Regions from separate parts of the Variovorax sp. PBL-E5 genome, predicted to be linked through region 1. Evidence: predicted binding sites of a transcription regulator. Region 1 holds the regulator's gene; the other holds the start of a gene.
The links. The regulator LexA, encoded in region 1, represses DNA repair genes until DNA is damaged. The targets are predictions, from matches to a motif close to ACTGTATNNNNATACAGT.
Positions count from the first base shown of each region.

Region 2: the regulator LexA is predicted to act here: its motif matches at 4,370-4,387, upstream of imuA (translesion DNA synthesis-associated protein ImuA).

Region 1 covers NZ_LR594671.1:2,567,623-2,582,549, reverse strand. Annotated here, with positions in the region: gene icd (NADP-dependent isocitrate dehydrogenase) at 1-458, opposite strand, end outside; gene WDLP6_RS12590 (cell envelope biogenesis protein TolA) at 651-965, shown strand; gene WDLP6_RS12585 (DUF192 domain-containing protein) at 1,139-1,591, shown strand; gene WDLP6_RS12580 (superoxide dismutase) at 1,652-2,233, opposite strand; gene xseA (exodeoxyribonuclease VII large subunit) at 2,281-3,594, opposite strand; gene WDLP6_RS12570 (hypothetical protein) at 3,686-3,922, shown strand; gene WDLP6_RS12565 (MotA/TolQ/ExbB proton channel family protein) at 3,907-4,539, shown strand; gene WDLP6_RS12560 (ExbD/TolR family protein) at 4,542-4,967, shown strand; gene lpxK (tetraacyldisaccharide 4'-kinase) at 4,970-5,956, shown strand; gene WDLP6_RS12550 (Trm112 family protein) at 5,937-6,119, shown strand; gene kdsB (3-deoxy-manno-octulosonate cytidylyltransferase) at 6,138-6,905, shown strand; gene adk (adenylate kinase) at 7,033-7,689, shown strand; gene WDLP6_RS12535 (asparaginase) at 7,722-8,720, opposite strand; gene lexA (transcriptional repressor LexA) at 8,794-9,468, shown strand; gene WDLP6_RS12525 (hypothetical protein) at 9,610-9,954, shown strand; gene WDLP6_RS12520 (D-2-hydroxyacid dehydrogenase family protein) at 10,104-11,111, shown strand; gene WDLP6_RS12515 (MFS transporter) at 11,108-12,283, shown strand; gene WDLP6_RS12510 (tetratricopeptide repeat protein) at 12,273-14,474, opposite strand; gene WDLP6_RS12505 (3-hydroxyacyl-CoA dehydrogenase) at 14,539-14,927, shown strand, end outside.
Region 2 covers NZ_LR594671.1:2,239,980-2,254,906, reverse strand. Annotated here, with positions in the region: gene WDLP6_RS11010 (error-prone DNA polymerase) at 1-2,293, opposite strand, end outside; gene WDLP6_RS11005 (DNA polymerase Y family protein) at 2,286-3,590, opposite strand; gene imuA (translesion DNA synthesis-associated protein ImuA) at 3,559-4,356, opposite strand; gene WDLP6_RS10995 (helix-turn-helix domain-containing protein) at 4,537-4,956, shown strand; gene WDLP6_RS10990 (aldo/keto reductase) at 4,965-5,906, shown strand; gene WDLP6_RS10985 (IclR family transcriptional regulator) at 5,924-6,739, opposite strand; gene WDLP6_RS10980 (metallophosphoesterase family protein) at 6,844-8,925, shown strand; gene WDLP6_RS10975 (Bug family tripartite tricarboxylate transporter substrate binding protein) at 8,958-9,929, shown strand; gene WDLP6_RS10970 (alpha/beta fold hydrolase) at 9,975-10,853, opposite strand; gene WDLP6_RS10965 (DODA-type extradiol aromatic ring-opening family dioxygenase) at 10,846-11,685, opposite strand; gene WDLP6_RS10960 (ABC transporter ATP-binding protein) at 11,780-13,759, shown strand; gene WDLP6_RS10955 (hypothetical protein) at 13,956-14,246, shown strand; gene WDLP6_RS10950 (DUF6036 family nucleotidyltransferase) at 14,236-14,835, shown strand; gene WDLP6_RS10945 (DUF2868 domain-containing protein) at 14,857-14,927, shown strand, end outside.

The DNA of each region.
Region 1 (14,927 bases):
ACCATGTTGGTCTTGTGCGGTTCCTTGACCGGGCTGGGCACACCCTCGAAATACTGGATCGGGCGCAGGCAGACATACAAGTCGAGTTCCTGGCGCAGCGCCACGTTCAGCGAACGGATGCCGCCACCGACCGGGGTGGTCAAGGGACCCTTGATCGATACCACATAGTCGCGCACCGCGTGCAGCGTCTCTTCGGGCAGCCAGACATCGGGACCATAGACCTTGGTCGACTTTTCGCCGGCAAAGACCTCCATCCAGTGGATCTTCTTCTTGCCGCCGTAGGCCTTGGCGACCGCCGCGTCGACCACCTTGAGCATGACCGGCGTGATATCCAGGCCGGTGCCATCGCCCTCGATGAACGGAATGATGGGCTGGTCAGGCACATTGAGTGAATTGTCGGCATTGACCGTGATCTTCTGGCCTTCGGTCGGAACCTTGATGTGCTGATAGCTGGACATGAGAACGGAACTCTGGGTGGATTTAAGGGCCGAAAAGCACTTTGTTTTCAGATGGCTGAATAGCTTTAGAATTTTAGACGCAACCGGAGGAGCCCGAAGATTCTGTCAACCGAGCCCATCCTGGTCTCGTTGTTGGCTGACCTTCTGCTGGCCGGGAGGCGTTTTCAATCCATCTCCACAGAGGAATCCGTAATGAGCAAAGTTCTCGCAGTCATGATCGCCGGCCTGTTTGCGGCTGGCGCATATGCCCAAGGCAGCACCTCGCAAGAAGCCCAGCCCCAGCTGAACACCAAGCCGCAAGTGAAGGCCCAGGCCAAGGTGGAATCGAAGGCCCCCGGCGTCAAGGCGCAGGGCGGCGACGAAGTCAAGACGCCCGAAGGCGGTGCCGTCGGCGCCGACAAGGCTGCCGTTGCCGGCGAAAAGCGCGCATCGACGCGCGATACCCGCCGCCGCAACAAGGACGGCAGCCTCAAGCGCCGCAGCACGCAAGGCGGCACGCCCCAGTAAGCGCCCCGCGCTGCTGACGAAAAAAGCGTTCTGCGGAACGCTTTTTTTTCGCCTGCGCGACCCAGGCCTTCGCATGACGCCGGCGTCGAAGACAAGGTAAGCTTCGCACGCAAATTTGGTCGTGCCCGCAACAGCGGGCATTGTTGTTTACGGTGTCCGCCAGAAAGTCCACCATGCTGCGACGAATTCTTAGCCTCCTTGTGTTCTCGGTCCTGACGACGGCATTTGCGCATGCCCAGGAACCGCAGATGAATCTTCAGCGCACGAAGTTGTCGGTCGGCATGTACCAGATCGACGCACAGGTCGCGCAGACGCCCGAACAACGCGAGATCGGTCTGATGTTCCGCAAGGAGATGCCGCAGTTCGAAGGCATGATCTTCGTGTTCGAGCAACCGGCCACGCAGTGTTTCTGGATGCGGAACACGATCCTCCCGTTGACTGCGGCCTTCGTGGCCGACGACGGTCGCATCGTGAACCTGGCCGACATGCAGCCGATGACCGAAAACTCGCACTGCTCCGAGGAGCCGGTGCGTTTCGTCCTCGAGATGAACCAGGGTTGGTTCGCCCACAAGAACATCAAGAAGGGCGCGAAGCTCGGCGGCGTGTTGTTCGCGAACAGGCACTGAACGCCACGCCCCATGAAAAAAGCCGACCCACGAGTCGGCTTTCTTTCGGGCTGAATCGGATCAGCCGAAGTTCTTCGCCACGAAGTCCCAGTTCACCAGCTTGGCAAGGAAAGTCTCGACGAACTTGGGACGCAGGTTGCGGTAGTCGATGTAGTAGGCGTGCTCCCAGACGTCCACCGTCAGCAGCGCCTTGTCGGCCGTGGTCAGCGGCGTACCGGCCGCGCCGGTGTTGACGATGTCCACTGTCCCGTCACCCTTCTTGACCAGCCAGGTCCAGCCCGAGCCGAAGTTGCCCACCGCGGATTTGACGAACGCCTCCTTGAAGGCCGCATAGCTTCCCCACTTGGCGTCGATGGCCTTGGCCAGCGCGCCGGTGGGTTCGCCGCCGCCCGCAGGCTTCATGCAATTCCAGAAGAAAGTGTGATTCCAGATCTGGGCCGCGTTGTTGTAGATGCCGCCGCTGGACTTCTTGACGATCTCTTCGAGCGTCATCTTTTCGAACTCCGTGCCCTTTTGCAGGTTGTTCAGGTTCACGACATAGGCGTTGTGGTGCTTCCCGTAGTGGTACTCCAGGGTTTCCTTCGAATACTCGGGCGCCAGCGCGTCCATCGGATAGGGCAGAGGAGGAAGAACGTGTTCCATGTTGTATCTCTCAGGTTGGTTGTGGGATGAAGGATTCTAGAAAGGAATTAGGCGGCCGGCGTCGGACGCTTTCCCGTTGTCCCTGTTCTCAGCACCGTCAGATCGACAGCACCGTCGGCCAGACGCGCGCTGACCTCGTCGCCGGGCGCAAGCCGAGCCACGCTCGTGATCGCGTGACCCGTCGCGTCCGTCAGCCACGCATAGCCGCGCTGCAGGACCAATGCAGGATCCAGCAGCTGCAGTCGAAGTGCCGCCCGATCGAGCCGCTCGTGATGCCGGGTCAGGACGTCCCCGATCCTGCGTGGCAACTCGGCCTCCAGCGACTGCCGGGACTGCGCCAGGCGCTGCACTCTGGACAGAACCGCGTAGTGCAATCGCTGCGCCTGATGTGCCAGGCGCAGCTGCTGCCGCGCCGCCAATGCCGAAGGACGGCCGAGCCGGCTGGCCGCCAGGTCGAGGCGTTGGCTCAGCGCATCCACCCGAGCAGACAGCGCTTGGGTCAGGCGCTCTTCGAGCAATTCCAACGCACCCAGCCAGAGCTCGCGCGGGGCCGCGACGAGTTCGGCAGCGGCCGTGGGCGTCGGGGCACGCAGATCGGCGCAGAAATCGGCAATGGTGAAGTCCGTCTCATGGCCGACGCCGCTGATCACGGGCACCGGACTCTGGACGATCGCGCGGGCCAGCATCTCGTCATTGAAGGCCCAGAGATCCTCGATCGATCCCCCGCCGCGCACCAGGAGGATCACCTCGACGGCCGGCTGCAGGTCATACAGCGACTGCAGCGACCGAACGAGTTCCGCCGGCGCGTTCGCACCCTGGACGGCCGCCGGCGCGATCACCACCGGAATATGCGGCACGCGGCGGCGCAATGCGGTCACGACGTCGTGCAGTGCGGCCGCCCCCAGGGACGTGACGACGCCGATCGCGCCCGGCATGGCAGGCAGCGGTCGTTTGCGCGCGGTATCGAACAACCCTTCGGCTTCCAGCTTGGCCTTGCGCTGCAGGAATTGCTCGAACAGCGCGCCCTGCCCCGCGCGGCGCAGGCTCTCGACCACCAGTTGCAGATCGCCGCGCGGCTCGTAGACCGCCAACCGGCCGCGGACCTCGACCTGGTCACCGTCGCGCGGCGAGAAATCGAGCAAGCCGGCAGCGCGCCGGAACATGGCGCACCGCAGCTGACCGGACGCATCCTTCAGCGAGAAATAGCAATGCCCGCTGGCCGCACGGGAAAAGCCCGAGATCTCACCCCTTACCGCCACCGGATTGAAGCGCGCATCGAGCGCATCCGCAACGGCGCGGCACAGGGCGCCAACCGCCCATACCCGGGCCGTCGACGCCGGATAGGGCTCGCGTTCACCCATGGGCAGCCCTGTTACAGATCAGCAGTCGTCCACAGCCGACGAGCGCTCGTCCTCGGCACGGACCGAACCGGCACCACATGCACGGCTTTCCGTGCAAAACATTGATTTCATTGGAAAAAGCGGTGCTCAAAATTCGATCGATTCAATGGAAGGCCCTGGGCATGCGGGTCTGGATGAGTTGCTCGGCTTGTTAGCCACAAAGTTATCCACAGAAACTGTGCGGCAACGCCTACAGCGAATACAGGTCGAAGGCCAGACCGGCTCGGTGGATAATCGCCGCGCATTTGCAGTCCACCAGGACGGAGGATTTTTTTGTTTTCCATCATAGTTGCTGCGGGTTGGCCCATCTGGCCGCTGCTCGCCTGTTCGGTGATCGCCCTGGCGCTGGTCATCGAGAGATTCACGAACCTGAAAACCTCCAAAGTCCTGCCTCCGAAATTGCTCGATGAAGCCATCACGGTATCGCGCGCCGCCATTCCAGGCCCCGACGTCGTGACCAAGCTCGAACGGAACTCGGGGCTCGGCGAAGTGCTGGCCGCCGGCTTTCGCGCCATGAACGCCAATCCGCTCTCGACCGAGGACGACCTGCGTGCGGCGATGGAGGCCGCCGGGCGCATGGTCGCGCACCGGCTCGAGCGCTACCTGCCGGCATTGGCAACCATCGCATCGGCCGCACCTCTGCTCGGCTTGCTGGGCACAGTGATCGGAATGATCGAGATCTTCGGCTCCCAGTCACCGGCCAACGGCGCGGTGAGCTCCGGCAATCCGGCGCAGCTGGCACACGGCATTTCCGTCGCGCTCTACAACACGGCCTTCGGATTGATCATCGCGATCCCGTCGCTGATCTTCTGGCGCTATTTCCGCAGCCGCGTCGACGAGTACCTGCTGAACCTGGAACTCGCCGGCGAGCGCTTCGCGCGGCACCTGAACGCCCTGCGCCGATGAGAATGCATTTTCGCCATGGCTCGCGCGATGAACCCGAGATCAACCTGATCCCGTTCATCGACGTGCTGCTGGTCATCCTGATCTTCCTGATGTTGTCGACCACCTACAGCAAGTTCACGGAGATGCAGATTCGCCTGCCGGTGGCCGATGCCGAGGCGCAGCACGACTACCCGAAGGAAGTGGTCGTCGCGGTCTCGGCCGACGGGCGCTATTCGGTCAACAAGACGATCCTGCCGGACCGCAGCATCGAAACCGTGGCGTCAGCGCTCGGTGCCGCAGCGGACGAAGCCAAGGACAACGTCGTGATCATCAGCGCCGATGCCAGCGCCTCGCACCAGTCGGTGATCACGGTGATGGAAGGCGCGCGCCGCGCGGGCCTCATGCGCATCACCTTCGCCACGCAGACAGCCGCGCAAGCGGGACGCTAGCCTTGGCCTGGCTGCAGCGAGCCTGGCTGCAACGCGGCTTGATCGCGCGGCTGCTCTGGCCGTTGTCCCTCCTCTACGGCGTGCTGGCCGGCTGCCGGCGGGCGCTCTATCGCTTCGGGATACAGCCCGTCGAACGGATCGGCGTGCCGGTGATCGTGGTCGGCAACGTCGTCGCGGGCGGCTCGGGCAAGACGCCGGTGGTGATGGCGATCGTGCGGCACCTGAATGCACGCGGCATCACGGCGGGTGTGGTGTCGCGCGGCTACGGCCGGTCGACCGACGACTGCCGCGAGGTGTTCGACGACAGCGATCCTGACAAGGTCGGCGACGAACCCGCGCTGATCCGGCGCTCGACCCATGCGCCGGTTTTCGTCGCCCGGCAGCGTGCGGCAGCAGCCCGCGCCCTGCTTGCGCGCCATCCTGCGATCCAGGTCATCGTGAGCGACGACGGCTTGCAGCATTGGGCGCTGGCGCGCGACGTCGAGATCTGCGTCTTCGACGATCGCGGCACCGGCAATGGCTGGCTGCTTCCGGCCGGCCCCTTGCGCGAGCGCTGGCCCCGCTCCTGCGACTTGATCCTTCATACCGGGCGCCACCCGGCATTTGCCGGATTCGGCGCCCGCCGCATGCTGGCCGACCATGCGCTGCAAAGCGACGGCACGGCCATTGCGCTGTCCTCGTTGAGCGGACGGCACCTGATCGCCGTCGCCGCGATCGCAAAGCCCGACGCGTTCTTCCAGATGCTTCGCGAGGCCGGTCTGAGCCTGGCGCAATGCATCGCATTGCCCGATCACGACGATTTTCATCACTGGACGTCCCCGCCCAACAACGGCAGCCACACGCTGATCTGCACGGAAAAGGACGCCGTGAAACTGTGGCGAACAGCCCCTGCAGCCTTGGCCGTCCCTCTGGTGTTCGAACCCGCGCCGGCCTTTTTCGCCGCGCTCGATGCGAAGCTATCATCCCTCGATGGACACCAAGCTGCTTGAACTGCTCGTCTGCCCCGTGACCAAGGGCCCGCTGACCTGGAATGCAGAGAAGCAGGAACTTGCCTCGCGCAGCGCACGCCTCGCTTATCCGGTGCGCGACGGCATCCCCGTGCTGCTCGAGACGGAAGCACGCACCCTTTCCGACGAAGAATTGGGCCTTTGAGCCGGGCCGCGGCAAAGCGTGGTTTCGTTCACCGTTCTCATCCCTGCCAGGCTGGCGTCGACGCGCTTGCCGGACAAGCCGCTGGCCGACATTGCCGGCCTGCCGATGGTGGTTCGCGTTGCGCAACGCGCGCATCAGTCTGCCGCACGCAGCGTCGTGGTGGCCGCGGACGATGCGCGCATCGTTGCCGCTTGCGAGGCCCATGGCGTGCAAGCCCTGCTCACCCGCACCGACCATCCCAGCGGCAGCGATCGCCTCGCCGAGGCTTGCACCCTGCTCGGCCTCGCGGACGATGCGATCGTCGTCAACGTGCAGGGTGACGAGCCACTGATCGATCCGGCGCTCATCGATGCCGTGGCCCACACTCTGGACTCGCATCCCGATGCGGTGATGAGCACGGCAGCACACGCGATCGACTCGGTCGACGATTTCGTGAATCCGAATGTCGTGAAAACCGTGCTCGATGCGCAAGGCAACGCGCTTTACTTCAGTCGCGCGCCGATCCCATGGTGGCGCGACGGCTTTGCAGGGAAAGGCCCGACCACATTGCCGCGTGCACCGCAAGCGCTGCGTCATATCGGCATCTATGGCTACCGCGCCGGGTTCGTGCGCCGGTTTCCGGATCTGCCGCCGGCACCGATCGAGGGCACCGAAGCGCTGGAACAGCTGCGCGCACTGTGGCACGGGCACCGCATCGCGGTGCATGTCAGCGACCATGCGCCAGGGCCGGGCATCGATACGCCGGAAGACCTGGCCCGCGTGCGCGCGCTGCTGTCGGCCGCGTAGCCAGCCTCGCCCTGGTCCGCGATTCGGCCGCGGGACGCATGCTATCCTCGATCCAACTCCGCCCTGCGCCGCTCACGTGGCGAGTGTGCATGGCGCGACAGAATTCAAAGAACCGTCCGAGGACACCATGAGACTGATTTTGTTGGGCGCCCCCGGGGCAGGCAAAGGCACGCAAGCCGCCTTCATTTGCCAGAAATATGGCATTCCCCAGATCTCCACCGGGGACATGCTGCGAGCCGCGGTCAAGGCGGGTACCGCGCTCGGCCTGCAGGCGCAGGCCGTCATGGCATCCGGCGCACTCGTGAGCGACGATCTGATCATCAACCTCGTCAAGGAACGTCTCGCACTGCCGGATTGCGCGAACGGTTTTCTCTTCGACGGCTTTCCTCGCACCATTCCGCAGGCCGAAGCCATGCGCGCGGCGCAGGTCAACCTCGACTATGTGCTCGAGATCGACGTGCCTTTCGCAGACATCGTCGAGCGCATGAGCGGTCGCCGCTCGCACCCGGCCTCGGGACGCATCTACCACGTCAAGTTCAATCCGCCGAAGACCGAGGGCAAGGACGACCTGACGGGCGACGACCTGGTCCAGCGCGAGGACGACAAGGAAGCCACCGTGCGCAAGCGTCTCGAGGTCTATAGCCAGCAGACACGTCCCCTGGTCGACTATTACGCGGCATGGGCCAAGGCCGAGCCGGCTGCGGCGCCGAAGTACCGCGCCATCAGCGGTGTCGGCACGGTCGATGAGATCACTCAGCGCGCGCTCACGGCGTTGAGCAGCTGATCGGCCCCCTTCGCGCGAACATTCCGGTTCTCTCAGGCGGTCGATGGGCTGCCCAGGAGTTCCAGCATGAGGGCGATGCGCGCCTTCACCGGCGTCAAGGCGCCGACGCTGGGTATCGATTCCGCTTCGCCGGCTTTCGGCAGGATGCGCCCCTGCGCGCATCGCGTCGCACGCACCACGGCCACACCGGCGGATTGCGCCCGAAGTGCTGCCTCTTCGAGCGCATGGTGAAGCGTGCCGTTGCCGGTGGCCGCGAGCACCAGGCCTTGTACCGGCTCTGCCGCACCGAGCCGGCGCTCCTGGAGCAGTGAATCGACGATGCTCCCGCGCGCCTCTGCGTGGCTCACCAGGATCTCGACCCGAGGCCATGTCCGCGCTTCGATCATCCGTTCGAACAGGCCTGAGGCGACATCGGCGGCCGCGCCGGGCCAGCTTCTGTGGAGCCGCACAACGCCTTCCTCGACATAGCCCAACGGGCCCGCGTCACCGGAATCGAATGCATCGAGCCGATAGGTGTGGACCTTGCGCACATCGAACGCGCTGTGCACCGTCCCTGCACACACGGCCACGACGCCGTGTGCACCTGGCATCGCAGCGACCACGAGGGCATCGCGCACGTTCTGCGGTCCGTCGGGTGCCAGGGCAGTGGCCGGCCGCATCGCGCAGGTCAGAACCACGGGCTTGTGCGGCGAAAGCACCGATTGCAGGAAGAACGCCGTCTCTTCCAGCGTGTCGGTGCCATGCGTGATGACGATGCCCGCCACGTCGGGCTCGGCGAGCCAGTGAGCGCAGCGCAGGGCGAGCTCGCGCCAGACCACCGACGTCATGTCCTTGCTGTCGATCTGCGCGACCTGCTCCGCCAACAATGAAATTCCGTCCGGCGCCTCGATGCCGCTCAGCAGATCCGACACGCCCACCTGGCCGGCGGCATAGCCGATGTTGTCACCGGGCGCCGCCGCCCTTCCGGCGATGGTGCCGCCCGTCCCCAACACGATCACGCGGCGCCGGCCGTCTCGAATGTCCTGGGCCATGGCTTGCCAACTTTCTAAAACTGGTTAAAAATACAGGTACTGGATATTCAGCCAGTGCCGCAAGGAGTCATTCATGCAGTTTGCCGTCAAGCTTACCGCCCGTCAGCAGCAGATTCTCGACCTCATCCAGAGTGCCATCGCGCGCACCGGCGCTCCGCCCACTCGCGCCGAGATTGCCGCCGAGCTCGGCTTCAAGTCGGCCAATGCAGCCGAAGAGCATCTTCAGGCGCTGGCCCGCAAGGGTGTCATCGAACTCGTGAGCGGCACTTCGCGCGGCATCCGCCTCAAGGGCGATGCGCTGCGCTCCCTCAACGAATCCCGCAACAACCAGTTCTCCCTGTCCCTCCCCGGCATGGCCCAGTTGGCGCTGCCGCTGATCGGCCGTGTGGCCGCAGGCTCGCCCATCCTTGCGCAAGAACACGTCGATCAAACCTATTACGTGGAAAACACGCTGTTCCAGCGCCAGCCCGACTACCTCCTCAAGGTTCGCGGCATGTCCATGCGCGACGCCGGCATCATGGACGGCGATCTGCTCGCCGTCCAGGCCACCAAGGAAGCCCGCAACGGGCAGATCGTGGTGGCACGGCTGGGCGATGAGGTGACGGTCAAGCGCCTCAAGCGCAATAAGCAGGTCATCGAGCTGCATGCGGAAAATCCCGATTACCCCACCATCGTGGTTCAGCCCGGCGAGCCCTTCGAGATTGAAGGCCTTGCAGTCGGCCTGATCCGCAACACGATGCTGATGTAGCTGCGGCAGCCATCGCATGCAGCCGCATGCGCGAAGATCCCGGCCGCAACAGGTGGCGGGCGTATGGCGAAGGCCATCACCCTGTCGAAGCCGATGAAAGCAATCCTGCCTGTGTTCAACCTCTGATTTTCTGGAGTTCACATGGGAATCGCTCTTCTCAGCATTGCTGATTTTTTCACACCACTGCAATCGCTGGCGAGCCGCTGGATGCCGGCTCGTCGATCGCGCCGCACCGCTTCGGCTGGCCTGCGGTATGTGAGTGTTCGGCCCAGCTGCGCGGTGCACCCCGGCGCATCGGCGCAGGCCGAAGTGCCAGCGCCGATGCGTCCCTTGCGCGTCGTGCGCACGGTCGACGCCCAGCAATCTGGCGGGCGTGCCAGTCGCGTGTTGATTTCGGGCCGCATGGTCGACGTCTGCGCCGAGCTCGATCGGCTGGCCGCCCTGGAGGCCGCGGACGCAACACCACGAGCAGCCGGACTGCATTGACACGGAGCGGCCTGTCGCCGGCGCAGGTTCCAGACCCGCGCCGCGGACGTTCGCCGAGACGATGACCTCGCCGCACGCGCATCTGGCCGAACCGTGTCCAGCCACGCGCCGACACGGCGCGTTGGCAACGCGAGGCACAATGGCACGCCATGAACATTGTGATCCTCGACGACTATCAGGACGCGGTGCGCAAGTTGCGCTGCGCCGCCAAGCTCGATGCATACGCAGCCAAGGTCTATACCAATACGGTCAAGGGCATCGGACAGCTCTCGATCCGGCTCAAGGACGCTGATGTGATCGTGCTGAACCGCGAACGCACCCAGGTGTCCCGTCAACTGATCGAGAAGCTGCCCAAGCTCAAGCTGATCTCGCAGACAGGGCGCGTCGGCGCACACATCGATGTGCACGCCTGCACCGAGCAAGGCATTGCGGTGGCCGAAGGCACGGGTTCGCCGCTGGCACCTGCAGAGCTCACCTGGGCGCTCATCATGGCCGCGATGCGCCGCCTGCCGCAATACATCAGCAACCTCAAGCACGGCGCGTGGCAGCAGTCGGGCCTCAAGTCGGCCTCGATGCCGCCCAACTTCGGGCTCGGCTCGGTGCTGAAGGGCAAGACCCTCTGCATCTGGGGCTACGGCCGCATCGGCCAATTGGTCGCCCGCTACGGACAGGCCTTCGGGATGCAGGTGGTGATCTGGGGCCGCGAAGAAAGCTGCGCCAAGGCAAGGTCCGACGGCCTGCAGGTGGCCCCCAACCGGGACGCGTTCTTCATGGCTGCCGACGTGCTGTCGATCCATCTGCGCCTGACGGACGACACGCGCGGGCTGGTGACGCTGGAAGATCTGTCGCGCATGAAGCCGACCGCACTCTTCGTCAACACCTCGCGGGCGGAACTGGTCGAACAGGATGCCCTGCTCGCCGCGCTCAATCGCGGCCGGCCCGGACTGGCGGCGATCGATGTGTTCGAGAGCGAACCGCCGCTGCAGGGCCACGCGCTGCTGCGGCTGGAGAACTGCATCTGCACGCCGCACATCGGCTACGTCGAGCAGGACAGCTACGAGATGTACTTCGGCCAGGCTTTCGACAACGTCGTCAGCTTCATCAAGGGCAACCCCACCAACATCGTCAATCCCGGCGCGCTGCAGGTCCGTCGTTGAAGCAGCCCGCATTGCCGGCTGCATCGTGGGCGTTGCTGGCGGGTAACTTCGTGATCGGCACGGGCGTGATGGTGGTGCCCGGCACGCTCAATGAACTCAGCACCTCGCTGGAGGTCAGCGCCGCGACCGCCGGCCAGCTGATCACCGCAGCAGCGGTCGTGATGTGCCTGGGCGCACCCCTGCTGGCTGCCGTGGTCGCGGGGTGGGATCGCCGCATCCTGCTGAGCTGCACGATGCTGTGGTATGCCGCCGGACATTTGCTCGCCATGCTGATGCCCAACTTCGGCGGCCTGCTGGCGGTGCGCATGCTCACGGTCGTCGCGCCTGCCATCTTCACCGCACAAGCGGCCGCGTGTATCGGCATGCTGGTGCCCACCGAACAGCGAGGCCGCGCCGTCACCTTCGTCTTTCTGGGTTGGTCCGTGGCCTCGGTGCTGGGCTTGCCGATCGGCGCGGTCATCGGCGGCCACTTCGGGTGGCGGACGGCCTTCGCGGCGATCGCGTTTCTTTCCGTGCTGAGCGCATACGGGATCTGGTCCCGGCTTCCGGCCGGCATCCGCCCCGCCGCGTTGTCGCGCGAGGCCTGGGGACGCGTGCTCAGGAATCCCTTGCTGATGGGCGTCGTGTCCGTCACTGCCCTGCAAGGTGCAGGGCAATTTGTCCTGTTCAGCTATTTCGCGCCCGTTCTCCGGCAGACCCTGGGCGCGAACGCAAGCGAACTGGGCCTCGTCTGGGGCTGGTTCGGCATCTGCGGCCTCGCGGGCAACGTGCTGGTGAGCCGCTACATCGACCGCATCGGTGCGTCGCGCATGGTGTTGATCACCACGGTGCTGATCGGCGTGAGCCTGCTTCTGTGGCCGCTCGGAATCACGCTCGGATGGCTGGCGTTGATCCTGGTGCCCTGGGGCTTGGGCTGCTTCGCGGCCAATTCGGCGCAGCAGGCGCGACTGGTTTCGCTCGCGCCGGTGCTTGCGCCCGGCTCGGTCGCGCTGAACAGTTCCGGCATCTACGTGGGGCAGGCCGTCGGCGCTGCCACGGGCGGCTGGTTGCTGGCCCATGAGGCCGCCAGCTGGATGAGCTGGGTCGGCCTCGTGACGATGCTGTTGGCGCTGGCGCTCAGCATGGCGGTGGACCGCGCGCAGCTGGCGCGCGGCGCAGCGCTCAGCGTTTGACGGGCTTGACGGGCCGCGGCGCGATTTCCGCCTCGGTGGTCGGATCGAACAGTTCGAAGTCGATCACATTCGGGTCGATCGGCGGTACTGGCTTGGGCGTTTCCATCGGCGCCGCAATGGTCTCGTAAGCCGTCCTGTCGAATTCCGCAAGATCCATCTCGCCGACAGCTGCACTGTGCGACGCGCCATGAACCGGGCCCGGCGCCGCCACCGGCGCATCCGGAACCAGGACCGTATCGTGCTGCAGGCCGTGGTCGATCGCGCCATAGATCGATGCCGGCAGCGTCGGCCCATCCGTCACGGGCTCGGGCGGACTCTCGGGCTCGACAGGCGCCGAGGCCGTCGGTTGCTGGTCGTGCGCATAGGTATCGAGGAACGAATGCGGCGTGACCGGTGCGGGCGGCGCACTGTCCGGATCGATCACTTCCTTGGCCACCGAATACAGCAGCAGCAGCTCCTGGTAGGCGGCAAGGTCGAAGGCGTCTTCTTCGTGCGAACCGGGCTTGCGGAACACCAGTTCCTCGATCAGGGCCAGGGTGCCTGGCGCCGGCCACTGCGACTCGATGCGCGCCAGGGCACTGCGGTAGTGCTCGAGTCCTCTGCCCGTGTCGGTGAACTTCTCGAACACCGGCACATCGGCATTGAACGCACGCTCGAATTCCTCGGCCAGCCGCGCATAGTCCTCCTGGCGTCCCAGCGAGTGGAAGATCCGCAGGAGGTCGAGGTATGCCAGGGCGCTCGTGCCGGGATTGGCGGCGATGTGCTCGCGCAGCACCGCGATCGCCTGGTCATGCTGGCCCAGCGAGAGAAAGAAGTCCGACTGCTGCTGCACGTCGAACAGCTCTTCGGTGTTGACCGGCCGCACCGGCGCGCCATCGGGCGTACGCGCCGGATGCGGTATCGGTTCGTCGAAGCCGCTGTCCTCGTCGGGCTCCAGCGCCGCGAAAGGCGCGGCACCGAAGGTGGTGGAATTGGCGCTGCGACGTGCAGACGCCGGATCCTGGTCGGCATCCGAATCGAGTTCGTCGTCGAACGAAACGCTGCGCGGATTCGACCGAGTCGGCGGCTCCTCTTTGCGCGGTGACGCTTCGCCCCACCAGGCAGGTGCCGCAGCCCGTCGTGCCAGGCGCCACAACATAAAGATGGCCAGCAGAGCGAGCAGCAAGAGAAAGATCAGCGCATAGACGAGCGGGTTGCGATAGCGGCTCTCGCGCGCCTCGGCAAGTTCGCTTTGCACTGCGAGCAGGGTACGCTGGTTCTGGGCAGTCTGTTGACGCAAGGTCGCCAGGGTGGCCTCCAGCGTCTGCATGCGTTGCGCGTCGCGCTCGGCGGTTTCGGATCCGCTGCCCGTCATGGCACGCCACTGGCTCGCTGCCTCGGCGCGCCGGGCCGGATCTTCGGCGACCGGCCCCGCCGCAAGTTGCGAAGAAGTCTTGAGCCCCGCCTCCACGGCGGGAACGGGCTCCATCGGCTCCAGCTGAAGACGGGGTGCGCCAGTCACCACCTCGTGCTTCGGCTCGGCGGCCGGTTGCGGCGTCGGCGCAGCGGCACGCGGCGCGGCCGGCGCTTGCGCGACCACGACCCGATGCGGCACCGGTGCAGGACGGTGGCGCGGCGGCGGCGCGTTGCGATCACGCGCTCGCGCAACGGCTGCGGACGAGCTGCTGCGCCGTCGCTGAGACAGGTTCGACGACGTCCCGTTCTCCTCGCCGAACGATGACCCACGCGCGGCCCCCTGCGACCTATCGGACGATGCCTGCGGACCCGACGAAGAAACACCTGGCAAGGCGACATCCGCTGGCACGTCGGCGAGCAGCACGAAGACACGGGTGGACTTCATGTCGCAGCCCGCACGCACCGTCACCGTGACCACGGGCTCTTCAACCGGCGCTCGGGAACGGATGCGCATGCGCGGGTTGCTCGGACCTGAGCCTGGTTCAAGCGCTACAGTCACACGTCCATCGGCCACGGGCGTATCGCCCTGCACGACATCGGCACCCAGACACAGGGAATCCCCCGAGTCGGCGGCATCGAGCGAAAGCGGGATCGCCATGTCAAGCGGCTTGCCGATCCAGGTAGACCCCTGGGGCCGACCGATCGTCAAGGCGGATGATTCAATGGCGAATCCCAGGAGGACCAGGACCGTCGCAAGGCGTGGGAATTGCAAAATAAGCGGGGGTGCGAAAGGCAATCAAAAGTTGACACATTCTGACACGAGGGTCAGGGCTATTCATTCACCGAGGGACAATTATCAAATGACTGTGAACTTTTCCAACATAGGTGTTATCGGCGCTGGCGCCATGGGGCGCGGTATTGCCCAGATTGCAGCACAGGCCGGAAGCCAGGTTTTCCTGCTCGACAGCTTTGCAGGTGCAGCGTCGCGTGGACGCGACGCTCTCCTCGCGCAATGGCAAAAAATGGCCGACAAGGGCAAGCTCGATGCGGCACAGCGCGAGGCCTTGTCCGCGCGGGTGCACGCCGTCGAATCGCTGCAGGCCCTCGCCGGCTGCGATCTGGTGATCGAGGCCGTCATCGAGGACCTGGAGGTCAAACGCAAGCTGTTCCTCGAGCTCGAAAGCGTGGTGGCGCCCACGGCCACGCTGGTGACCAACACCTCGTCGCTGTCGGTCACCGCGATCGCGGC
Region 2 (14,927 bases), 330 kb from region 1:
CGAAGGCGGGGTCATAGCCGTTCCTTTTCATGCCACCGACCAATGGCTCGTAGAACTTCTCGACTCCGCCCTTTCGCTTCCACGCGGCCATCGAGCGGCGCAGGCGATCGGCCTGGTCGGGCGTGAACTTGGCTGCGATCATCGCGATCTGCATCACCTGCTCCTGGAAGATCGGGACGCCGAGCGTGCGTCCGAGTGCAGGAATGAGATCCGGATAGGGGTAGTCGATCTGGCCGCCCTTGCGCAGCTTCTCTCGGTTCTTGAGGTACGGATGCACCATGCCGCCCTGGATCGGCCCCGGCCGCACGATCGCCACCTCGATCACGAGGTCCTGGTAGCTGCGCGGCTTGAGGCGCGGCAGCATCGACATCTGGGCCCGGCTCTCGATCTGGAACACGCCGATGGTGTCGGCCTCGCAGATCATGTCGAACACCGCCTGGTCGTCATGCGGTATCTCGTGCATCTGCAGCGTGCTGGCGCGCCAGCTGTTGACGAAATCGAGGCTGCGGCGGATCGCGCTCAGCATGCCGAGCGCCAGCACGTCGACCTTGAGCATGCCCATGGCCTCGAGGTCGTCCTTCTCCCACTGGATGACGGAGCGGTCTTTCATCGACGCGTTCTCGACCGGCACCAGGCGCGTGAGCCGGCTCTGGGTGAGCACGAAGCCGCCGACATGCTGGCTCAGGTGGCGCGGAAAACCCTTGAGCTGCTGCGTGAGCTCGATCCACTGGTGCAGCTTGAGCCGCTCTTCGCGCACGCCCGCACGTGTCATCGCCTCGTCCATGCGTTGATCGAGGATGGCTTCGTCGAACCAGTAGTGGTCCTTGGCGAATTCGTCGATCAGCCGCTCGTCGATGCCGAGTGCTTTGCCGACGTCGCGCAAGGCACTGCGCGAGCGATAGCAGATCACGACGGCGGCGATGGCTGCGCGTTCGCGGCCATACTTCTTGTAGATGTACTGGATGACTTCCTCGCGCCGCTGGTGCTCGAAGTCGACGTCGATGTCGGGCGGCTCGTGGCGTTCGCGGCTCAGGAAACGCTCGAACAGCAGGTGGCCGGTTTCGGGGTCGATCGCGGTGATGCCGAGGCAGAAGCAGACCGCCGAGTTGGCGGAGGAGCCGCGGCCCTGGCAGAGGATGTCCTCGCTCCTGGCGAAGCGCACGATGTCCTCGACCGTGAGGAAGAACATCTCGTAGTGGAGTTCGATGATCAGGTCGAGCTCGTGCTGCACCTGCGTGCGCACCTGCTCGGGAATGCCCTCGGGGTATTTGTCGCGCGCACCTTCCCAGGTCTTGCGCACCAGCGTCTGCGCCGGCGTCTCGCCGTTGCCGACGTTTTCCAGCGGGTACTGGTAATGCGCGCGGATCTCGTCGAGCCCGAAGGTGCAGCGGCGTATCACCTCGAGCGTGCGGGCGAGCAGCGCGCGCGGGAAGATGTCGGCCAGCCGCTTGCGTGAACGCAGATGGCGCTCGGCATTGGGCTGCAGCGCGAAGCCGCATTCGCCGACCGGTTTGCCCTCGCGCACGGCGGTGATCACGTCCTGCAGCGGCTTGCGCGAACGCACGTGCATGTGCACGTCGCCCGCGGCCACGAGCGGCAGGCCGGTGCGCTCGCCCAGCGCGTGCAGCGTGGCGAACCAGAGATCGTCGTCCCATTCGTTGGGCATCTCGACCAGCAGCCAGGGCTTGTGCTCGAACAGGCCGGCAATGGTTTCCACATCGGCCTGCAGCGACGGCAGGTCGAAGATTCCGCCCGACGACGCGCGGCGCGGCCCGAGGAGGATTTCGCAGTGGCGCAGCGAGGCGATGTCGCTGTCTTCGAGGCTCACGTGGTAGTCGCCCTTGGGCGCGCGGGTGCGCGCGGCAGTGATGAATTCGCACAGGTTGCCCCAGCCTTCGAGGTCGTGTGCGATCGCGACCAGCCGCAAGCGCTCGAACACGAACTCGCTGCCGTACAGCACGCGAAAGTCCGGGTTGCGCGGATGCGGCGGCAGGTCGGGATTTTCGCGGTCCTGCTCGTCGAGCAGTTCGAGGTAATCCTTGAGTCCCGTGTGGGCGCGCACCACGCCGGCGACCGAGCATTCATCGGTGATCGCGAGCGCCGCGTAGCCCAGCTCGTAGGCCAGCGCCACGAGTTCCTCGGGCGCCGATGCGCCCCGCTGGAAGCTGAAGTTGGAGACGCAGTGCAGTTCGGCATAGTCCGGCAGTTCGCGCACCGGCTTCGCGGCCGCCGTCGGCAGCACATGCACCTTCGACATGCGGGCGCGCAGTTGCTTGTCGCTGAGTTCAGGCATAGAGGCCCTGCAGGTACCAGCGCACTTCGTCCGATGCGAAGCAGGCCGAGGGCCGCTCGCGGTAGATCCACACAAGGCCGGCTTTCGGGCTTTCGGCGATGTAGTAGTCGCGCACGGCCGGCCGGCCGTCGGCCCACCAGCCGGCCTCCAGCCGCTGCGGCCCGACCAGCCTGCGCAACGCACCCTGGTAGCAGGGGTACTCGCCCTGCATCTCCAGCTGCAGCGGCTCGCGCAACAACCACGAAGGGTAAGGCGGCTCCGGCCGCGAAGGCGGCGACGGGGCATCGGTTCGCTTCGCATGCAAGGCCGGCTGCCATGCCTGCCGATGCTCCGGCCGGTGATCGGCCCGTGCGACCGCACTCAGCACCTGCCCTGCGCCGAGCCGCGCGCTGAGCCGCTCGACCAGTTCGTGCAGCTTGTCGCCCTTGCGGTTGTCCTCGGGCAGGAAGCTCGTGCTCGCGCCGGCCCACGGCGTGGTTTCGAGCGAGCGCAGGCGCAGCCAGCTGGCCGGCGCCGCCAGCCAGGTGAGCGCGAGCCGCTCGGCCATCAGTCGGCGCAGGTGCGCCATGTCCTGCGTGGGCTCGGCCGTGCGCACGATGATCTGCTGGTGCGGCGGCAGGTCGACACCTTCGAGGCGCTTCAGGTCCAGCGTCCATTGCAGCTCGACCGCGACCGCGCCGCGCTGCCGCGCGCGCAGCCAGATCTGCAGCGCGGCCAGCAAGCGGTTGGCCGACCACATCAGCTCGGGCGCACCTTCGGCCAGGGCGGGCAGCTCGATCTTCTGCTCGAAGACATCGGGCAGCGTGAGCCAGCGATGGCTTTCGGGCCGCAGGCCATAGGCCGCATCGAGCGCCGCGCGCAATTCCTTGCCGAAGCGGCGCGTGAGCCCGGCGCGCGGCAGCGCCGCCACCTCGCCCCAGGTGCGGCAGCCCAGGTGGGCCAACACGTCGAGGTGATCGTGTGCCGCGCTCAGGGTGCCGAGCGGCAGGCCGCAGGGCAGCTCGGCAGGCGGCGGCTCGCCGCGCGCGAACAGACGCAGCCGTGCGAGCGCGATCAGGCTGGTCGCGCCCTGGGCCTGCTGCACGCGCACCGGCGCTGCCGGGTTCGTGCCAGCAATCAGGCGCATCAGCGCCAGACGGCCGCCCCACAGCCGCTCGCAGGCCGAGACTTCGAGCAACAGCGCCTCGTCGACCCAGGCGACGCGCGGCGTGAAGCCCAGCGCCCACCAGCCCAATGCTTCGGGGGTCGGCAGGACGGCATCGCCCTCAGGCAGCCACCGCAAGGCGATCCAGTGCATGCACTCCTCCTTTCCATGCCTCGATGCGCACCACCGTGGCCGTGCCGGCGGCCGGTTCAACGCCCTCCTGCTGCCGCCGCAGCTTGCGCCGCAACTGGCTGCCCGCGAGCAGCGCCGCCATGCGCTCGCTGCGCGCAGGCAACTGCACCGGCGAGGCCAGCGGCGGGCCGCGGCGCTTGAGGACGCGGATGTCGATCTGCGTACGGTCCTGCTCGCAGGTGGCCAGTTGCAGGCGCAGGCGTGCCGGGGAAGTCGATTGCGCCGCGCGCTCGGGCCGGAACACGAACAGCAGCGCGTCGTGCTGCGCCGCCGCGAGCTGCAGCCGCCGCAATTCGCCCACGCGCGCCTGCGGCAGCCAGGCCAGCACGGCGGTGATGTCGGCACAGCGAAGCGCCTGCTCGCAGGCCCAGAGCCGCGCAGCGGGTGCCTCGCTGCGCACCCACAGCAGCGCTTCGACCGGCAGGTCGTGCGCCGCCAACGCCGGACCGAAGGGCTCGTGCGGCGCGCCGATCAACGCCACCGGGCCGGTGCTGCCCTGCACCGCCTGCGCCAGCGCGGGCAGCAGCAATTGCCAGGCATGCGCCTCGGGCGCGGACTGCAGCAGCTCGGTCATGGCCCCGACCGGCCAGCCACCGCCGGGCAGTTGCGCATCGAGGGCGGCATGGCCGGTGCCGATGACCTGCGCGTCGGCCAGGCCCAACTCGTCGCCGCACCAGACGTGGTGGCGGGCGACAGGGGAAAAGGAGTCGAAGGAAGGGAGGCCCATGATGGATTGGATGACTGTATTTTTATACAGTATTTTCTGCCTCGCATCGCGCTTTTTCTTTATCCCTCCTACATGCCTTTCAGAACCGCCGTGATCAATTTATATCTACTTGGATATAATTCATGAAGCCGATCTGCTTTCTCGGCGACTCCCTTCAATGCCTGAAAGACTTTCCATCGGATGTCCGACAAGATGTGGGATACCAGCTCGACAAGGGGCAACGTGGCGAACAGCCTGACGACTTCAAACCCAGGCCACGTCGAGGCAGCACATCGAGACGGCACGACGCCGCTTCCAGCAAATGATCAAGGAGTGCACATGAACCCTGCTCATACTCATGCCAGCGTCTGGGATGCCATCGCCGACACGCCGGAACAGGCGGCCAATCTCAGGGCGCGCGCGGAACTGATGCAGAAAATCGCCGCCATCGTCAAGGAGAGCGGCTGGACCCAGACCCAGGCCGCAACGCGCTGCGGCATTACGCAACCCCGGATGAACGACCTGTTGCGAGGCCGCGTGTCGCGTTTCTCGCTCGATGCGCTGGTCAACATCGCGACGGCTATCGGGCGTCGCGTTCATGTCGAACTGACGATGGACTGAGACGCGACATGGGAGCCGCAACCCATGAGGGCGTCACGCGCGCCCGGTTTCTGCGCTTCGGCGCCGGTCTGTCGATCTGCACTGCCCTGCCTCCGCTCGCCTTCTCCCAGCCACGGACGGAAACGAAGATGAACACCCGCCCCATCCCCTCCACCCACGAGCTTTTGCCCGTCATCGGCTGCGGCACCTGGATCGGCTTCGACGTCGCGCCCGGCAGCGCCGAATACCAGCGCCTGCCCGGCGTGCTCGACGCACTGTTCGCCGCCGGCGGCAAGCTGATCGACAGCTCGCCGATGTACGGCCGCGCCGAAGCGGCCACCGGCGATCTGCTGGCCGCATCGAAGCAGCGCGAGCGCGCCTTCCTCGCCACCAAGGTCTGGACCAGCGGCCGCGAGGCCGGCATCGCGCAGATGGAGCAGTCCTTCCAGCGCCTGCGCGCCGAGCGCATCGACCTGATGCAGGTGCACAACCTGGTCGACTGGCGCACCCACCTCAAGACCCTGCGCGGCTGGCAGGACCAGGGCCGCGTGCGCTACATCGGCATCACGCACTACACGTCATCGGCCTATGCCGAAGTCGAAGCGGTGCTGCGTGCCGAGAAGCTCGACTTCCTGCAGATCAACTACTCGCTCGATGCGCGCGAGGCCGGACAGCGCCTGCTGCCGCTCGCGGCCGAGCGCGGCGTCGCAGTCATCGTCAACCTGCCCTTCGGCGGCGGCGGCCTGCTGCGCCGCTTGCGCGACAAGCCATTGCCCGGCTGGGCCGCGGAGATCGGCTGCACGAACTGGGCACAGGTGCTGCTGAAGTTCGTGCTGAGCGCGCCGGCCGTGACCTGCACGATTCCCGGCACCGGAAGCCCCGAGCACATGACCGACAACGCGGCAGCCGGCACCGGCCCGATGCCCGACGCGGCCTTCTGGCAGCGGCACGCCGCCTCGCTGGCCGCTTAGGCGTCCGGCCCCCGGCTTCAGCTCTGCTGCAGTCCGAGCTTGTATTCGATGCTGTTCACCAGCCCGACCAGACGCGGCCCGAGGTTCGTCTCCAGGTACTTCCTGTCCGTCGAATAGCTGGGCACTGTCGCGTTGAAGGCGAGCGACATGCCGTTGACCCGCCCGCGCATCGGCACGGCCACGGCGGCGAGCGTCGGCCGCCAGTCGGTCGAGACGATGCAAAAGCCGAGCGACTTGATTTCGTCGAAGGCCAGATCCAGCGCCGGACCGAACTTGTCCCATTCCTCGGGATAGGCTTTCTGGAGTTGCTTGAGGAGGATGGCGCGATCCGGCGCCTCCTGCGCATACAGCAGCGCCCGACCGATGGCCGTGCGCAGGAAGGGCCGCGTCGAGCCGATGTCGGGCTTCGTGTCGTTCGTGTCCTGCCCCTGGACAGTTTCCAGGTAGACGACCTGCAGCCGGTCCCTGGTTCCCATCGACACGGGACCGCGTGCATAGCGCGCCAGTTCGAGCATGGCTGGGCCCGCCACCTGTCGAATGGTCAATTGCGACAGCAGCGGATAGCCGAGCGAGAGAACGGCGGGCCCGAGGGAGTACCGGCCGGTTCTCGTATCGCGTCGAAGGTAGCCCAGGCCCACCAGGGTGAAGGTCAGCCTCGACACCGTGGGCCGTGCCATGCCCAGTTGCTCCGCGATTTCCTTGTTGCCGAGCGTCGCCGCGCCGCTGCCGAAGCAGCCGAGCACCGCGAGGCCATTGGCCAGCGTGGACGCGAATTGGGGATGAGCGACCAGATCCGCGGCGTCCGGGAAGTCGGGACTGGGTCGATCGGCCAAACGAGGTCTCCATCCAAAACGGTGGTTGACATTCTATCGAACCGATCAGACAATTTCATTCCACTATCTTGATTGCAAATCAATATAACGAATCTCTCATCACCATGATCGAAGAAACCGGCCCCACCTTTCCCAGCGCCCTTCGCGGTCGCCCCCTGTTCTCGTTCGTGGTGGTCGCCGACACGCACGTCAACGAAAGCGATGGCGTGTCCAGTTCGCCCTACGAAACCAACCGCCTGGCCAATGCGCGCGCCCGGCGCGTCTTCCTGGACATCGCGGCCATGGATCCGCCCCCGAGCTTCGTGGTGCACCTCGGCGACATCGTTCATCCGGTGCCGTCGCTGCCGACCTTCGACGAGGCGGTGCGTTGTTTCAAGGACATCGCGGCACCGGTCAAGGTCCCGGTCCATCTCGCGCCGGGCAACCACGACGTCGGCGACAAACGCGTGGACTGGATGCCGGCCGACCAGGTCTGCGAGTCCTTCCTGAAGACGTACCGCGCGGCCTTCGGTGCCGACTACCACGCCTTCGACGAAGGCGGACTGCGTTTCATCGTCATCAACTCGCTGCTGCTCAACTCGGGGCTGCCCGACGAGGAACGCCAGAAGCTCTGGCTCGAAGACGAGATCGAACGCGCCGCCGACAAGCGCGTATTTCTCTTCATGCACTACCCGCCCTACATTCATTCACGCAGCGAGCGCGGCAACTACGACAACGTCGACGAGCCGGGCCGGTCCTGGCTGCTGGGGCTGATGCAACGGCCGCAGGTCGAGGCCGTGTTCGCAGGCCACGTCCACAACTTCTGGTACGAACGCGTGGGCGACGCCGAGTTCTACATGCTGCCGTCGACTGCCTTCCTGCGCCACGATTTTTCGGAGTTCTACAAGGTCGCGCCGAGCGTCGAGTTCGGCCGCGGCGACGTCGAGAAGCTCGGCTACTTCGTGGTCGATGTCCATGCCGACGGCCATGTCGCCCATTCGATCCGCACGATGGGCGCGCAGGCGAAGGCCGGCGATGCGACCCTTGCGCGACACGAACGGCTGCTCGCACACCCGAAGACCTCGACCTTCGACAACGTCGGCGTGGAGCTGCGCCATCCATGGGCCGAAAGCATGCAGATCACCGCGACCGGCGGCGTGCAGGAGTTTGGCCGCAAGTGGGCGCGCAACGACTATCCGTTGCTGGCGCTGTGGGAAATGGGCGCGCGCCTGCTGAAGGTCCCGGACATGGACCTCGGCGAAACCGAATCGAGGCAACGGATGCAGGTGCTGGCGCGCCAGGGCCATCGCTACATCGTGACGGCGCTCGGTGCGCCCAAGGCGGAACTGCTCGCGCACGACCTGCAGGCCTGCGGCGTCGCGGCTTTCGAGGTCAATGCCACGCTCGACGGCTTCGCACGCCAGCGCAGTGCGCTGCGCGCACTGCGCACGTCGTCGGGCGCACAGGTCTACTACGCGAAGATCCTGACCTTCGACGACTCGCATTTCGACGGCAAGCATTTCAGCCATTTCGTCAAGGCCGGATTCACGCCCGAGGAACTGGCCGAGCACGAGGAGATGATCCTCTCGGCACACCGCGCCGGCGAGATCGACGGCGTCACGGTCCGCATCGAAGCCGGGCAGTCCCTCGTCGCCGCGGCCGCGACCTTGAAGGCATTCCACGCAGCGACCGGCTGCCTCGTGCTGGCCTCGCTCAAGCTGAGCGGCCCCAGCCTGGCGATCGAGCGCGCCGACGATCGCGCCAACGTGGCGAGCGTCGCCGAGGCCATGATCCTGTCGAAGTCGAGCCCGGGCATCCGCTACGTGTACGACACCTTCATGGACGTGGACCGCGGCTACTTCCCGCGCCATGCCTTCATCGACCGGCGCTTCAATCCGCGGCCCGCAGCGACCGCGTTCACGACCCTCAACGCGCTACTGTCGAGCGCGCAGACCCTCACGCTCGGTGCGCAGACGCACGATGCCGACCTCGCGCTCGCCTTCAAGGCAGACGCGCAGGACTACGTGCTGATCCGGCAGACGACGAGCCGGGTGCTCGACCGCCTGGGCACGCTGGCGCCTTCGGGCATCGCCTACGACCTCGTCACCGGCGAGCGATGCAGCGTGGCCTCGCAGATGAAGACCTTGCAGCGGGCGCTCGACGGCGAAGGCGATGGCCCGCTGCAGGTCGTCCTCGTCCGCCTCTGAGTTCCATTCCAACCTTCGTGCAGGAGTTCCTCATGTCGATCCGTTCCACCGTGCTCGCCCTCGTTCTGGCCGCGTCGGCACCGCTCCTCTCGTGGGCCGAGCCGGCCTACCCGGACAAACCGGTCAAGCTTCTCGTCGGCTACGCACCCGGAGGCTCCACCGACCTGGTCGCACGCCTGATCGCCACCGCGCTGACGGCCCGATGGGGCCAGCAAGTGGTGGTCGAGAACCGGCCCGGCGCCAGCGGGATGATCGCGGCGGAGCAAACCGTGCGGGCAGCACCCGACGGCTACATCCTGCTGCTGGGCTACACGCCCGAGGTCTCGCTCAACAGCCTGGTCTTCAAGAACATGCGCTACGACCCGGTGTCGGACCTCTCCGCGATCGCGCTGGTCGCATCGGCGCCGCTGGTCCTGGTCAGCGGACCGAAGCTCCCCGTCACGGACATGAAATCGCTGCTCGCGCGCAAGAACGCTTCCGAACCGATGACCTACGGATCGCCGGGCATCGGCGGGCAGCAGCACATGGCCGGCGAAATGCTCGCACGCCTGACCGGGCTGCGTCTGACGCATGTGCCTTACCGCGGCACATCGCTGGCCGTCAGTGACCTGATCGGCGGACAGATCGATCTTTTCTTCGCGACCACGCCGCCGCTGCTCCAGCACATCCGCGCCGGCAAGCTGCATGCGCTCGCGGTGGCCGGCCCGCGCAGGGAAAAGCTGCTGCCCGACGTGCCGACGGTGGTCGAGCTCGGCCTGCCGCGCCTGCAGCTGACCAACTGGTTCGGCGTCTTCGGACCGAAGGCACTTCCCGAACCGCTGCAGAAGAAGATCAGCACCGACGTGATGGCCATCCTGTCGCAGCCCGCCTTCGTGCGTTCGCTCGAGGACCAGGGCCTGTCGGCGACGCCGCTTCAGGGCGCTGCGCTGCACGATTTCATCGCCGCGGAGATGAAGAAGTACCAGGCGATCGTCGCGGAGACCGGCATCAGCGCCGAGCCCTGAGTCGCGTCGTCGCAAGAAGACGCGGCACGACAGCCGCGACGGCCGTCAGGCGAAGAAGGCTGCGAGCCGCGCGTTGACCTCGTCCGCGCGCTCGTACTGCACCCAGTGCCCGGCGCCGTCGATCACCGCGCCCTGACGGTTCGCATGGCCCGCGACGAGCTGCGCCACCAGTGGCCGCGAATCGGCCGTCACGTCGTGCTCGCCCCACAGCAGCAACTGCGGCCCCGCAATGGCATCGAGCGCGGCCTGCAGCCCGCCCGCGAGCGACACGTCCTTGCTGCGAAAGCGCGTGCCATGGCAGGAGATGTCGTGGATCACGAAGGCCAGCGCATCGATGGCCGCCTCGTCGTGCAGCATCAGCGCGTGCAGGTTGTGCAGCAGGGCGGCGCGCTCCTCGTCGCGGTCGCGCGCGGCGCGCCAGTTGATCATCTCCACGGTCATGCGGCGCAGCGTGCCGTGGCCGCCGCTGCCCAGCAAGGCCAGCCGCCGCACATCGCCGCGCTGCAGCGCGAAGCGCGATGCGACGAAACCACCGAATGAAAAGCCGCCCAGATCGATCTCGCGGTGCGCGCCGATCAGGCTGTCGAGCGTGCCGCCGAGCGCATCGAGCAAGGGATCGAGCGCCTGCCGGGCCGGCGCCGGCCGCTGCGGCGCATCGGAGTCGTTGAAGCCCGGCATATCGGGCAGCCACAGCGTGCGCGTGGCCGAGAGCGCCTCGATGTTGCGCAGCCAGTGCATCCAGCTGCCGTGGCCACCGTGCAGCAGCACCAGCGGCGGCTGCGCATCGCCGTTGCCGAAGCGGCGCCAGCGCACGCGCACGCCGCCGTGCTGCGGGTCGTGAACGGTGGACAGCGCATCGATGCGCGCGATCAGGCGGCGTGCCTCGGCATCCGCTTCGGCGTCGAAGATCGAGGAATCAGGCACCGGCCGCCTCGCCAAAACGGAAGCTCGACACCGCGATGCCGCCCATGAACGCTTCCTCGTGATACACCCGCACGCCGGCCTCGCCCTCGGCGGCACCGACCGCGACCATCAACGGAATCAGGTGCTCCTCGCGCGGATGCGCCATGCGCGCCGCCGGCGCCGAGGCCCAGTCGAGCAGGCGCTCGACACGCTGCGGCGGCGCCGCGCCGACCACCGCATCGTCGAGCCAGTCGTCGAAGGCCTTCGACACATCGCGCGCCTGCGGTCCGAAGTTGCGAAGATTGTGATAGCTCAGGCCGCTGCCGACGATCAGCACGTTCTCGTCGCGCAGCGGCGCCAGCGCACGGCCGAGCGCGAGATGCTGCGCCGGATCGAGGCCGCGCAGCAGCGACAGCTGGATCAGCGGCACGTCGGCCTTCGGATACATCGCGGCCATCGGCGAGAAGGTGCCGTGGTCGAAGCCGCGTTCGGCATCGACTCCCGCGGGCAGGCCCGCCGCTTCCACCAGCGCCTGCACGCGGCGCGCGAGTTCGGGCGCGCCCGGCGCGTCGTAGTGCACGTGGTAGGTGTGCTCGGGAAAACCGCCGTAGTCGTAGACCATCGGCGGGTGCGGGTTGCCCATCACCGTGAAGGCGGCCTCCTCCCAGTGGGCGGAGATCATCAGGATGGCAGCCGGCGTGCGGCCGATCTGGCGCGGCATGTCGGCCAGCGCGGCGGCGAGGCGGTCGTAGGCGGTGCCCATTTCCTTTTTCATCCAGGGCCACGGCCCGCCGCCATGGGAAATGAAATAGGTCGGAAGGGTCGAGGTGGTCGAGGTGGTCGTGGTGGTCATGAAGGCTCCTTGACCCCGAGTCTAGATATTTCCCATGCAGCGCGTGCTGGCGCTGCCGCCCGCTACAGTGGCGCCTGTCTGGAGACCACGCATCTTGTTTCTTTTCTTCGAAAGACTTCTTCGCCCCTATCCGCCCGCCGAACCCGCGCTGCCGCCCGGGGGCTTCTTCGCCTTTCTCTGGGCCTGCACCGACGGCGTGCGCGGCAAGATCGCCGCGATGGCCCTGCTCACCGCGGCGATGTCGGCCTTCGAGGCGCTGCTGTTCGCGATCCTCGGCCGCATCGTCGACTGGCTCGGCGGCCAGGTGCCGGCGCAGCTCTGGCAGCAGCGCGGCAGCACGCTCACATGGCTGGGCGTGGCGCTGATCGCCAGCATCGGCGTGGTCGCGCTGCAGACCATCGTCAAGCACCAGACGCTGGCGGTGAATCTGCCGATGCGCATGCGCTGGAACTTCCATCGCCTGATGCTGGGCCAGAGCATGGCCTTCTATCAGGACGAGTTCGCGGGCCGCATCACGGCCAAGGTGATGCAGACCGCGCTCGCGGTGCGCGACACCCTCTTCGTGCTGGCCGATGTGATGGTGGCGATGGGCGTCTACATCGCCACCATGATCGTGCTGGCGGCCGTGCTCGATGCGCAGCTGATGACGCCCTTCGTGATCTGGCTCGCGCTCTACATCGGCACGCTGTGCTTCTTCGTGCCGCGGCTCGGCAAGATCGGCAAGGCGCAGGCCGATGCACGCGCGCTGATGACGGGCCGCGTGACCGATGCCTACACCAACATCTCGACCGTCAAGCTGTTCTCGCACACGCAGCGCGAGGCCGGCTTCGCGCGCGCCGCGATGACCGAGTTCATGGCCACCGGCTATGGCCAGATGCGGCTGGTGAGCGCGTTCGAGATCGCCAACCACACGCTCAGCATGGGCCTCACCGCCGGCATGGCCGGCACCGCGCTGTGGCTGTGGTCGCAGGGCGCGGTCGGCGTCGGCGCGGTCGCGGCGGCCACCGCGATGGCCTTGCGGCTGCAGGGCATGTCGCACTGGATCATGTGGGAGATGACCAGCCTGTTCGAGAACATCGGCACCGTGCAGGACGGGATGAAGACCCTGTCGCGCCCGCGCACGGTGCTCGACGCGCCGGATGCCGGCACGCTCGACGTGCCGCGCGGCGAGGTGCGCTTCGAGCATGCGAGCTTCCGCTATGGCGATGCGGGCCGGCGCGTGATCGACGACCTCACGCTGCGCGTCGCGCCCGGCGAGAAGATCGGCCTGGTGGGCCGCTCCGGCGCCGGCAAGTCGACGCTGGTGAATCTGCTGCTGCGCTTCCATGACCTCGAAAGCGGCCGCATCCTGATCGACGGCCAGGACATCGCCCATGTCACGCAGGACAGCCTGCGCGCCCACATCGGCATGGTCACGCAGGACACCTCGCTGCTGCACCGCTCGGTGGCCGACAACATCGCCTACGGCCGGCCCGACGCGAAGCCGGCCGCAATCCAGGCCGCGGCCGAGCGCGCCGAGGCGCACGCCTTCATCCAGACCCTGGGCGATCCGAGCGGCCGGCACGGCTACGAGGCCCACGTCGGCGAGCGCGGCGTCAAGCTCTCGGGCGGCCAGCGCCAGCGCATCGCGATCGCGCGCGTGATGCTCAAGGACGCGCCGATCCTGCTGCTCGACGAGGCCACCAGCGCGCTCGACTCCGAGGTCGAGGCCGCGATCCAGGCCAGCCTGTACCGGCTGATGGAGGGCAAGACGGTGATCGCGATCGCGCACCGGCTGTCGACCATCGCGGCCATGGACCGGCTGATCGTGCTCGACGAAGGCCGTGTGGTCGAGGAAGGCGACCACCGCACGCTGCTCGCGCAGGGCGGCCTCTATGCGCGCCTCTGGGCGCACCAGAGCGGCGGATTCCTGGGCGACGGCGACGACGACGACGAATGGGAAGTGAACCCGCCGGAAAGCAGCGCCGGCTTGCGTCGCGAGTCCTACAGTGCGCGAAGTCCATCGCCGACATCGCGAACCGGGACGGCGGCGCACGCTGAAGCTGTCTTCAACAAAGAGGAGTCCCCGCCGTGAATTCCATCATCTATATCGTCGGTTTGGTCGTCGTCGTCGTCGCCGTTCTGTCCTTTTTCGGTCTGCGCTAGAAACATCTTCCTTCGTTCCCGGGGCCCTTCGCGGCCCCGTTTTTCATGGCGGCACGGGCCGGCGTGGCGGGCATAATTTGGATGTTCGTAAAAAATCGTAATGGCCTGTCGTGAACGGAGCCTCCATGACCGCCCGAGAACTTGAAGCAGCGCTGCTGATCCGATGTACCGATGTCGCGCGGGCGGTCGCGCCGACAGCCCAGGATCAGCGCGAGGCCAACGTTTTCCAGCTGGCAGCGACCGTCATCCGGTCGCAGTTCCCTCGCGAGTCCACGAGTCTGAAACGGGCCAGTGAGCAGTATTTCGCCGCGCATCCCGATGAGCGACTGGCGTCGGGCGACGTCGTCAGGAATGGCTGGGTTGCGAGTCTGTCGCGCCTTCGTGACATGCTCAGTCAGCAACTCAATGGGCATTGAAGGCATGCCGACAAGGCCAGTTTTTCATACCGGGACTGCGCTGGCAAAAGGCCTGCGCGAGCTTTTCAAGCAACTTGAAGAACGACTTTCACTGTCCAGTCCCATCCATGTGTATCTGGCAGGTGGGATGGCAGTTCACCTCTACACGGCGAGTCGTGTCACGACGGATGTCGATGCTGAATTTGGCAGCCGTGTGTTCATTCCGAACGACCTCATCGTAGACGTTGCGTTGGAGGACGGCACACGAGAGTCGGTGTATTTCGACACCAACTACAACTCATCTTTTTCTTTGATGCACGAAGATTATTTGGACGATGCCATTCCGCTGGATCTGGGCGTGGAGCAGATCAGACTTCATGTTCTCTCTCCTCTTGATCTTGCGGTCAGCAAGATTGCCCGCTTTGCCGACAATGACAAAGAGGATATCGCCGAGTTGGTTCGCCTCGGACTGACGACCGCTGACGAGATCGAACAGCGCGCAACAAGCGCCTTGGGAGGCTATGTTGGCGGGCTGGCCATGCTGCGCCTGAATCTGCGGGATGCTGTCGCTCTGGCCCGTCGAATTGAAGCGAAAAACGCGGCGTCTTAGCGGGTTGTGGGATCGCCGAACTTGAAATTGAACTGCGTTGCGCGCCCCTCTGCCTTTCAGGACGCGGTGATCATCGAAGCCGTGCAGCTGAT